2 regions of the Streptomyces sp. cg35 genome follow, and region 2 is predicted to be linked to the other one. Evidence: riboswitches for the same ligand, from Rfam matches in the RefSeq annotation. Region 2 holds a riboswitch; the other holds the start of a gene.
The links. Region 2 has a riboswitch for cyclic di-AMP ahead of ACQUQD_RS21655 (M23 family metallopeptidase). Riboswitches for the same ligand answer to the same signal wherever they lie in the genome.
Positions count from the first base shown of each region.

Region 1: another riboswitch for cyclic di-AMP. It lies ahead of ACQUQD_RS17005 (transglycosylase family protein); the one in region 2 lies ahead of ACQUQD_RS21655 (M23 family metallopeptidase).

Region 1 is NZ_CP191268.1:3,749,163-3,754,402, reverse strand. Features, by position in the region: gene ACQUQD_RS17015 (cytochrome P450 family protein) at 1-866, shown strand, start outside; gene ACQUQD_RS17010 (transglycosylase family protein) at 1,028-2,017, shown strand; cyclic di-AMP (ydaO/yuaA leader) riboswitch at 2,199-2,355, shown strand; gene ACQUQD_RS17005 (transglycosylase family protein) at 2,360-3,052, shown strand; gene eno (phosphopyruvate hydratase) at 3,421-4,707, shown strand; gene ACQUQD_RS16995 (FtsB family cell division protein) at 4,837-5,240, shown strand, end outside.
Region 2 is NZ_CP191268.1:4,758,173-4,763,412, reverse strand. Features, by position in the region: gene ACQUQD_RS21660 (aldo/keto reductase) at 1-684, opposite strand, end outside; gene ACQUQD_RS21655 (M23 family metallopeptidase) at 868-1,908, opposite strand; cyclic di-AMP (ydaO/yuaA leader) riboswitch at 1,920-2,078, opposite strand; gene ACQUQD_RS21650 (PP2C family protein-serine/threonine phosphatase) at 2,323-3,426, opposite strand; gene ACQUQD_RS21645 (MFS transporter) at 3,594-4,832, opposite strand; gene ACQUQD_RS21640 (PLP-dependent cysteine synthase family protein) at 4,832-5,240, opposite strand, start outside.

The DNA.
Region 1 (5,240 bases), 1.0 Mb from region 2:
CCGACGACCTGATCGACCGGTTCGCGGCGAAGGGCGAGGCGGACCTGATCCACGACTTCGCCTTCCCGCTCCCCATCTACGCCATCTGCGACCTGCTGGGCGTTCCGCGCGAGGACCAGGACGACTTCCGGGACTGGGCGGGCATGATGATCCGGCACGGGGGAGGGCCGCGCGGCGGCGTCGCCCGTTCCGTGAAGAAGATGCGCGGCTATCTCGCCGAGCTGATCCACCGCAAGCGCCACGACCCCGGCGACGATCTGATCTCCGGCCTGATCCGCGCCTCCGACCACGGCGAGCACCTCACCGAGAACGAGGCCGCGGCGATGGCCTTCATCCTGCTCTTCGCCGGCTTCGAGACGACGGTCAACCTCATCGGGAACGGCACGTACGCCCTGCTCACCCACCCCGAGCAGCGCGCGCGGCTGCAGCGGGCGCTGGCCGAGGGCGACACCGGGCTGCTGGCGACCGGCGTCGAGGAACTGCTGCGCTTCGACGGCCCGGTCGAGCTGGCGACCTGGCGGTTCGCGACCGAACCCCTCACCATCGGCGGCCAGGACATCGCCACCGGGGACCCGGTCCTCGTCGTGCTCGCCGCCGCCGACCGCGACCCGGCGCGCTTCGCCGCACCCGACACCCTCGACCTCGCGCGCCGCGACAACCAGCACCTCGGCTACGGCCACGGCATCCACTACTGCCTCGGCGCCCCCCTCGCGCGCCTGGAGGGACAGACCGCGCTCGCCACCTTGCTGACGCGCCTTCCGGACCTGCGACTTGCCCAGGATCCGGCCGATCTGCGGTGGCGCGGCGGTCTCATCATGCGTGGACTGCGCACGCTGCCGGTGGAGTTCACGCCCCACCAGAACTGACGAGCCGTCACATCTGTGACTTTCACGTGATCTGCGCTGCATCGACTTGTGACAAGCGTTCGAGTCCCGCTACGTTCACCAGTCATCGCGACATGTGCACATCCTGCACTCCCGCATCACCCGTCGCGTGCAGCAGCATCAGCCTCGCGAAAGGGAACCGCATGCTCTCCGGGAACGGTCGTCACCGTCGCCCCCGTCAGGCACCCGCTCTCGTTGTCGCCGCCGGTGTCACCGGCAGCGCCATCGCGATCCCGCTGCTCGCCGCGACCAACGCGAGCGCCGCCTCCACCAGCACGTGGGACAAGCTCGCCGAGTGCGAGTCCGGCGGCCAGTGGAGCCTGGACGCGGGCAACGGGTACTACGGCGGACTGCAGTTCTCGCAGGAGATGTGGGAGCAGTACGGCGGTCTCGACTACGCCGCGCGCGCCGACGAGGCCAGCAGATCCCAGCAGATAGCCGTCGCCGAGAAAGCGCTCGACGACCGCGGGCCGAGCGCCTGGCCGAGCTGCTCGATCGTGGCCGGTCTCACCAAGAGCGACGACTCGGCCGATGTCGACCCGGGCGCGAGCGCCTCCCCGTCGGACGACTCCTCGGACGGCTCCTCGGACTCCGCCGACGACTCCGCCACGGATTCGGGAGACAAGAATCACGACGGGTCCGGCACATCGGACACCCCGTCAGCCGACGCGACGGGCGATACCTCCGGTAACACGTCGAGCGACGACCCGAGCGACACGGCAAGCGACAAGTCGGACAAGTCGGGGCAGTCCGCCGACGATTCCGGCACCGACCCCAGCGCCGACGCCTCCGGCTCGGCGGCCGATCAGGAGCCCTCGGACGCGGCCACCCCGTCCGCCCCGGCCTCGGACGACGCCTCCGCCGGCGGCCGTCACCGCGGCGACCGCGCCACGGACGACACCTCCGACTCCCGTACGGGAGAAGGCCGTCACGCCTCCCGCGAGGAGCGGCGCGACGAAGGGACGTACACGGTCCGCTCCGGCGACAACCTGTGGGACATCGCCGACGCCCATGACGTCGACGGCGGGTGGGATGCGCTCTACGACCTGAACAAGAAGACGGTCGGCTCCGACCCCGACCTCATCCTTCCTGGTCAGAGTCTGGATCTTGGCCTCGAATCGGGCGAAAAGTAGCGGGAGTTCAGGGCTGGTTGGGGCGCGTATGTCCACTTTTGCGCGAGTGAGACATGAGTCTCAAAGACCCTGATCGTCTTTGAAATCGGGCGGATCCACTGCTTAACGTCGTCACCGCTCGCCACTGCGGGCCCCGACGGACGTCACGCCGAATCCTGCCAACGTCCGTACGGGAACAGTCGACGCGTCAGCGCCGTAGGCAGGAGCGGGGGACCCAGGTAAGTGCCGTTCAGGGAGACCGAGACGGCTTGGGGTTAAGCCGCGCACAAGGATGCGCGGCCGGGCACTCACTGGCCCGAACCCGACAGCTCACCTCGTAGGCGTCGGTGAGGGGATCTCTCCATGCTGCTTTCCAGCAAGGGCAAGCACCGCCGCCCGTCCAAGGCCGTCCGTGTCGCCACGCTCGCCGGCGTCGCCGGTGCCGCTGTCGCCGTCCCGCTGATGGGCGCCACCTCCGCCTCCGCCGCCTCCACCTCCGAGTGGGACCAGGTCGCGCAGTGCGAGTCCGGTGGCAACTGGTCCATCAACACGGGCAACGGCTACTACGGCGGCCTCCAGTTCTCGTCCTCGACCTGGGCCGCGTACGGCGGCACCGCCTACGCCTCCTCCGCCGACCAGGCCTCCAAGGCCCAGCAGATATCGGTCGCCGAGAAGGTCCTCGCCGCGCAGGGCAAGGGTGCCTGGCCGAGCTGTGGTGTGGGCCTGTCCGGCGCCTCCACCTCGAACTCCGCCCCGGCTCCCGAGCAGCCGAAGCAGCAGCAGGCTCAGCCGCAGCAGCGCTCCGAGTCCTCCACGACCACCCGCTCCGAGCAGCGCCAGGCGCCGCAGCAGCAGGAGTCGAAGAAGACCGTCACGACCCCGACCGGCAAGAAGGTCAAGAAGGGCGACGGCGAGTACAAGGTGAAGCACGGCGACACCCTCAGCAAGATCGCCGAGGCGCACGGCACCACCTGGCAGAAGGTGTTCAAGCTCAACAAGGACATCGTCACCGACGCCGACCTGATCTACCCGGGTCAGCAGCTGCACCTGAAGTAAGCCGCACGTATAGAGGGGAGCCTCGGCATCGGCGGACGCCGAGCTCTTTCGACCCGTCCCCATGTAACGGGCCGCTCGCATCGGCGCCCCATCCCGGCATCCGGGGTGGGGCGCCTTGCTGTCCGCCGACTGCGGCACCGTCGCGGCTGCCCGCGACCCGCACCCGGCGCTCGGCCCGGACACGGCGGACGGGATTCCGTCACCCGCACGCCACCACCCCGTTTTGTTCCAGTTGGGAACATTTCGCTAACGGCGTTGTCCACGAGACGGGCGGTCGGCTGGCCGATGCCCCGGAGCCGGTTAGGCTCATGGGTGCGGGAATGCGTTACCGAGGCAGCCCGCCCAGTTGCGTCACATCCCAGAAGGAGATGCTCGTGCCGTCCATCGACGTCGTCGTAGCCCGGGAAATCCTGGACTCCCGAGGCAACCCCACGGTCGAGGTCGAGGTCGGCCTCGACGACGGCAGCACGGGTCGTGCTGCCGTTCCGTCCGGTGCCTCCACCGGTGCCTTCGAGGCCATCGAACTCCGTGACGGTGACCCCAACCGTTACCAGGGCAAGGGTGTCGAGAAGGCCGTCCTCGCCGTCATCGAGCAGATCGGCCCGGAGCTCGTCGGCTACGACGCCACCGAGCAGCGCCTGATCGACCAGGCGATGTTCGACCTGGACGCCACGGACAACAAGGGCTCCCTCGGCGCCAACGCCATCCTCGGCGTCTCGCTCGCCGTGGCCCACGCCGCCTCCGAGGCCAGCGACCTGCCGCTCTTCCGCTACCTCGGCGGTCCGAACGCGCACCTGCTGCCCGTCCCGATGATGAACATCCTGAACGGTGGGTCGCACGCCGACTCCAACGTCGACATCCAGGAGTTCATGATCGCCCCGATCGGCGCGGAGTCCTTCTCCGAGGCGCTGCGCTGGGGCACCGAGGTCTACCACACCCTCAAGAAGGTCCTGAAGGCCAAGGGCCTGTCCACCGGCCTCGGCGACGAGGGCGGCTTCGCCCCGAACCTGGAGTCGAACCGCGCCGCCCTCGACCTCATCCTCGAGGCCATCAAGGAGGCCGGCTACATCCCCGGCCAGCAGGTCGCGCTCGCGCTGGACGTCGCCGCCTCCGAGTTCTACAAGGACGGCAAGTACCAGTTCGAGGGCAAGGAGCGCTCGGCGGCCGAGATGACCGAGTACTACGAGGAGCTCGTCTCCGCGTACCCGCTCGTCTCCATCGAGGACCCGCTGTACGAGGACGACTGGGCCGGCTGGAACGTCATCACCGAGAAGCTGGGCGACAAGGTCCAGCTCGTCGGCGACGACCTCTTCGTCACCAACCCGGAGCGCCTGGCCCGCGGCATCGAGGAGAACTCGGCGAACGCCCTCCTCGTCAAGGTCAACCAGATCGGCTCGCTGACCGAGACCCTGGACGCCGTCGAGCTGGCCCAGCGCAACGGCTTCAAGTGCATGATGTCGCACCGCTCCGGCGAGACCGAGGACGTCACCATCGCCGACCTGGCCGTCGCCACCAACTGCGGCCAGATCAAGACCGGCGCCCCGGCCCGCTCCGAGCGTGTCGCCAAGTACAACCAGCTCCTTCGCATCGAGGAGATCCTGGACGACGCGGCGGTCTACGCCGGTCGCAGCGCATTTCCCCGCTTCAAGGGCTGACCGGCCCCGACGCCTGCTGAGGCAGTAGTTCCGTACGTCCCCGCACTCGGTCCCGTACCGTGTGCGGGGACGTACGCACGTAGACGGGTGCCGCCAGGTGCCGCAGGCAGACGGGGAGGCCCAGAGGCGATGCCGGGAAAGCTCCGAAGCAGGGGCCGCGACGACGCCGCCCGCTTCTCCACGGCCACCCGCCTGCGCCTGCTCGGCGAGCAGACCGCGGAGCGCGTCTACCGCTCGCAGAACAAGCGCCAGGCCCGCCGCTCCCGCCTCACCGGCCGCGCGGCCCTGCTCGCCCTCGTCGTCTGCACCCTCGTGGTCGCGCTCGCGTACCCGATAAGGCAGTACGTCTCCCAGCGCGGCGAGATCGCGGACCTGCAGCGCCAGCAGCAGGAGGCCAGGGACCGGGTCGACAGGCTGCGTGACGAGAAGGCCCGCTGGCAGGACGACACGTACGCCGAGCAGCGCATCCGCGAACGGCTGCACATGGTGATGCCGGGCGAGACCGGGTACGTGGTGCCCGATCCGCGCTCCAC
Region 2 (5,240 bases):
CGGGCGGTACTTGCCGGTCAGGAAGCCGGCGGCGAGCCCCCAGTACGGGACGACGCCGAGCCCGGCACGGGAGGCGATGTCCTGCCGCTCGCCCTCGTACGTGTCGCGCGAGACCAGGTTGTAGTGCGGCTGGAGGGCGACGTAGCGGGCCAGTCCCTCGCGGTCGGAGAGGTCGAGGGACTCCTGCAGGCGGGCGGGCGAGATGTTCGAGGCGGCGATGTTGCGCACCTTGCCCGCCTTCACCAGCTCGTCGAGCGCGCCGATGATCTCCTCGACCGGGATGGTCTCGTCGTCGTCGAAGTGCGTGTAGTACAGGTCGATGTGATCGGTGCCCAGGCGCTTCAGCGAGGCGTCGGCGGCGGCCTTGATGTTGTCGCCGCGCAGGCCCTTGAAGTCGGGGTGGCGGGCGACCTTGGTGGCGATGACGACGTCGTCGCGGTTGCCGCGGGCCTTGACCCACTTGCCGATGATCGTCTCGGACTCGCCGCCGTGGTTCCCCTCGGCCCAGGACGAGTACGAGTCCGCGGTGTCGATGAAGTTGCCGCCCCCGGCGGTGTAGGCGTCGAGGACCGCGAAGGAGGTGGCCTCGTCGGCTGTCCAGCCGAACACGTTCCCCCCGAGGGAGAGCGGGAAGACCTCGAGGTCGGAGGAGCCGAGCTTGCGCAGAGCAGGGGAAGAAGTCATGCCCTGCTTCAACGCCTTTGCGGAAGACGGTATTCCATGGGCATGCGAAACCGGCAGCCCTGACGTCGGGGGGTTGCCGCCAGGACCGCCGGAACTCGGAGGAGACACGCCTCGGAGGGAGGCATGACTCAGGGAGAGGCCCGCCTCGGAGAAGAGACGGGGCTCAGAGGGAGGGGACGCGGCTCAGGGAGTGAGGCCCTTGTCGCGCAGCCACGCCGCCGGGTCGACGCCGGTGGCGTCCCCGCCGGGGTGGACCTCCAGGTGGAGGTGGGCACCGGTGACATTGCCGGTGGCGCCCACGCGGCCGATGACGTCGCCGGTGCTGACCTTCTGGCCGACGCTGACGTTCATCGACGACTGGTGGCAGAACCACAGCTCGGTGCCGTCGTCGAGGGTGAGGACCGTGCGGTAGCCGTACGCGCCCGCCCAGCCGGCCTCGGTGACGGTGCCGCCGTGGATGGCGTAGATCGGCGTACCGGTGGAGGCCGCGAAGTCGAGGCCCGTGTGGTAGCCGGAGGACCACATGGATCCGGGCTGCCCGAAGGTGCCGGTGAGGGTGTACGAGGCGACCGGGAGCTTGTAGCTCTTGGCCAGCTTGGCGAGGCGCTCGGCCTCGGCCTTCGCCTTGGCCTCCGCCTCCGCCTTCTTCTTCTCGGCGGCTTCCTTCTTCTCGGCCGCGGCCTGCTTCTCGGCGGCCTCCTGGGCGGCCTGCTTGGCAGCGGCCTCCTCGGCCGCGGCCTGCGCCGCGGTGTCGGCCGCGTTCTGCTGCGTCTCGGCCTGCTGCATGATGCGGGCCCGCAGTGCCTCGCCCGCGTCCGACTGCCCGTTGCCCACCGTGGTGAGCGGGGCGGCCGAGGCGGCACCGGACGAGGAGTCGGAGTCGTCGGATATGAGCGCGCCCACTCCGGGCAGCGACTTGGCCGCGGGCAGCGAGTCCTTGACCGCCGACAGGTCGGGCATGGAGATCTGGACGGCGGGCTTGCCGCCCTGCGCGGTGGCGATGCCGCCCGCGCCGACGGCGGCGATCACGCCGACACCGAGGACGGTGGAGCTGCGCGCGAGTCCGCCGCGCTGACGGGCCACGCGGTGCCTGCCGCGGACGGGACGGACGGATTCCTCGGTGGGATTCCACTCCTCCCAGGTCTCCTGCTCGACGCCGAACTCGCCGGGGGCGGAGTCGGCGGAGAATCCGGAGAACTCGGGGGCAGGCCGGTTCGACGCCACGGGGGCGCTCTCCTTTCCTTCCTTCTCGCCTACCGGGTTAGCTGACGGGTTCGGAGCAGGAAGGTCTCCTACGAGCACGGCCCGACGCCCGAAAAGCGACGGAACGATGCCTGATTCACCCCAAGTTGGTGGTTCCCCGGCTCCCTTGCGGGATTAAGCGTGTGCGCACGGAGCCGTCGCTTGTGACGGCTGGGACGACCGCGCTGCGTTATCGAACGTTAATAGACAGCCGACAGTATTTCCAAGCCGTTCCCACTGATCGTTCACGTCTTTGGCCTGGACTTAACGGGGCACGACCGGGCGGAATCGGGCGAGTTGACCGACGATTTTGACGCACGGGAAACATGCCTTTTCCTGACGGTGCGTCAATTGTTATGCGCAGGGGGGTCGCTCGATCACCGCTCGTGACAATGATCAAGGGCGGTGCACGGCGAGCAGCGCCATGTCGTCCTTGGTGCCGCCTCCGGTGTGCCGGCGTACTTCTTCGGCCAGTGCCGCGAGGAGTTCCTCGGGGCCGGGGAAGATGCGCCCGGAGAGCCGGTCCGCGGGGTCGTAGAAGGCGCCCTTCGTGTCCCGCGCCTCGGAGAGCCCGTCGGTGTACAGCAGCAGCGTCGCCGCGGCCGGGAACTCCGCCTCGGTGGCCCGGTCCGGCCAGGCACCGAGCTCGCCGAGGCCCAGCGGCAGCGCCGCCTCCTCGGGCCTGACCACCCGGACCGTGCCGTCGCCGAGCAGCACGATCGGCTCGGGGTGACCGCGGTTGAGGACGCGCAGGAGGTCGCCGCCGTGCGGGATCTCGGCGAGCACGGCGGTGGTGAAGCCCTCGAAGTCGTCGATGCCGCGACGCCGGGTGCCCTCCCGGGCCAGCGCCCGCTCCAGGCGCTGGGCGACCGCCTCCAGGCTGCCCTCCTGCTCGGCGGCCTCCCGGAAGGCGCCGATGACGACGGCCACCGCGGCGACCGCGCCCATGCCCTTGCCCCGCACGTCCCCGACGACGAGCCGCACCCCGTGCGGTGTGTCCTGCACCGCGTACAGGTCGCCGCCGATGAACGCGCCGGCCTGCGCCGCCTCGTACCGCGCCGCGATGGCCAGGCCGCCGATCCGCCCGGCCGGTTCCGGCAGCACCGCGAACTGGGCCGCCTCGGCGATCTGCCGCGCCGAGGCCAGCTGTTCGTCGCTGCGGCGCACGATCCGGTTGATGAAGCAGGCCAGCAGGCACACGGTGGCCACGGTCACCATCTCGGTGACGATCGGGGAGCCGAACTCCCGCGTGTATCTGACGTGCACGGCGGCTATGGCGCCGATCGAGCCGACCCCGGCCAGGATCGTCCCGGACAGCGAGAAGAACGGGGCGGCGACCAGAGGCGCCGCGCTGAACAAAGGAGCCCCGGAGAACCCGGACGGGGTGCAGTACTCGTAGACCGCGCCGCCGATGATCAGCAGCGCCGGCAGCAGCCGCAGGAAGACGTGGGTGACGCTGGCGTCCGCCACCTGTCTGTGCCGCCCTCCGCGCTGCCCCACCAGTTGTCTCCTGCCGCGTCCGCGCCCCGGTTTCCGGCGTCTCACCAAGGGTTCCCGGGGAGGGGGCGCGGGGCGACCAGTACGGGTCCGTCCGGGTGAGGCGTCCCGGGAGCCCGCGGGGTGCGGCGCCGCGAGAGCCCCGCACCCGATCTCGGCTCACGGGGCCCCTACGGCGCGAGGGCCCCCGCCTTCACCTCCGCCAGCCGCCCACCCCGCCCGAGCCGGTGCAGCGCCACGGCCCCGACCGCCCCGACAGCGGCCAGCGCCCACCACACCCCGGCCGGGGAGCGCGCGATCAGCGCCCCGGTGCCGAGGTTCCCCACGGTGATCCCGATCCCGCACACCGTGTTGTAGAGCCCGTAGTGCGTGGCGACCCAGCGCCCCCGCGCCAGCGACACCACCGTGTCCATCTCGAAGGGGTAGAGCACGGCCGTCGCCGCCGCGAGCCCCGCCGCGCACAGCAGCAGCCCGGCCACCCCGGTCAGGCCCGCGCCGCCCGCCGCGGGCACCAGGAACGAGGCGCCCATCAGCCCGAGCCCGGCGACCAGGCACTGCTCACGGCTCCACGTGCGCCGGCACCAGTCGGTGATCCGCAGCTGCCCGGCCAGCGCCACGAGCCCCGACACCACGAACAGGGCGCCGGTCGCGACCTGCCCGGCCCGGCCCCCGCCGAGCAGCCGCTCCACGGCGAGCGGCAGGGCCAGATAGACCTGGAACGACAGCACGTACGACCCGGTCATCGCGAGCGAGAACAGCCAGAAGGAACGGTTGCCGAGCACCGTCCGCCACTGGCCCCCCTCGTCACCGGAGCCCGCCGCCGCCCGCCGCCGCACGGGCAGCCGCAGCGCCTGCACGACCGAGAGCACCGCGAACAGCACCGCCGACACCGCGCACGTCAGCCGGAAGTCGACGCCGGTCAGGGCGAGCCCGACGAGCGGCCCGAGCAGGATGCCCGCCTGGTAGTAGACGTTGAACAGCGCGAACGCCTCCACGCGGCGCTCCTCACCGGCCTCGGCGGCGACGTACGCCCGCACCGCCGGATTGAACAGCGCGCCGGCGAGTCCGGTCGCGACCGACGCCGCGATCAGGACCGGCAGGGTGTCCGCGAAGGCGAGCGCGCCGAAGCCGACCGTCCGCAGCGCGCACCCGGCGATGATCATCGGCTTGAAGCCGAGCCGGTCCGCGAGCGCGCCCCCGGCCAGGAACATGCCCTGCTGCGACAGGTTCCGCACCCCGAGCACGAGCCCGACCGCCCAGGCGGCGAGCGACAGTTCCCCCGACAGATGCGCGGCCAGGTACGGCATCAGCATGTAGAAGCCGAGGTTGATGGTGAACTGGTTGACGTACAGGAGCTGGACAGCGGGCTCGAACCGGCGGGTACGGACCAGGAGTTGAGGCGCGGGCATCAGCGGGCCCCCTCCGTCGCGCAGCGGGCGCCACGGGCCGCGGGGCCCGGCACGTACGACCAGCTCTCGATGCCGGGGCCCGGCCCGGCCACCGCCCGCGGGGCCTCGGCCACCGCGCCCGCCAGCAGCCCGTGCGCGGCGCAGAACTCGTCGCTGAAGACCGTGTCGAAGTACCGGTGCGGCCCGTCGGGGAAGACGGCGACGATCCGCGTCCCGGCGGGCCGGGTCCGCGCCAGCCACCCGGCCACGAGCGCCACCGCCCCCACGCTCCACCCGCCGGTCGCGAACTGCCGCTCGGCGAGCCGCCGCGCGCTGCGCACCGCCTCCGCCGGGGCGATCCAGTGGATCTCGTCGAACGCGGCCCGGTCGACGTTGCCCGGGTGGATGGACGAGCCGAGCCCGCGCATC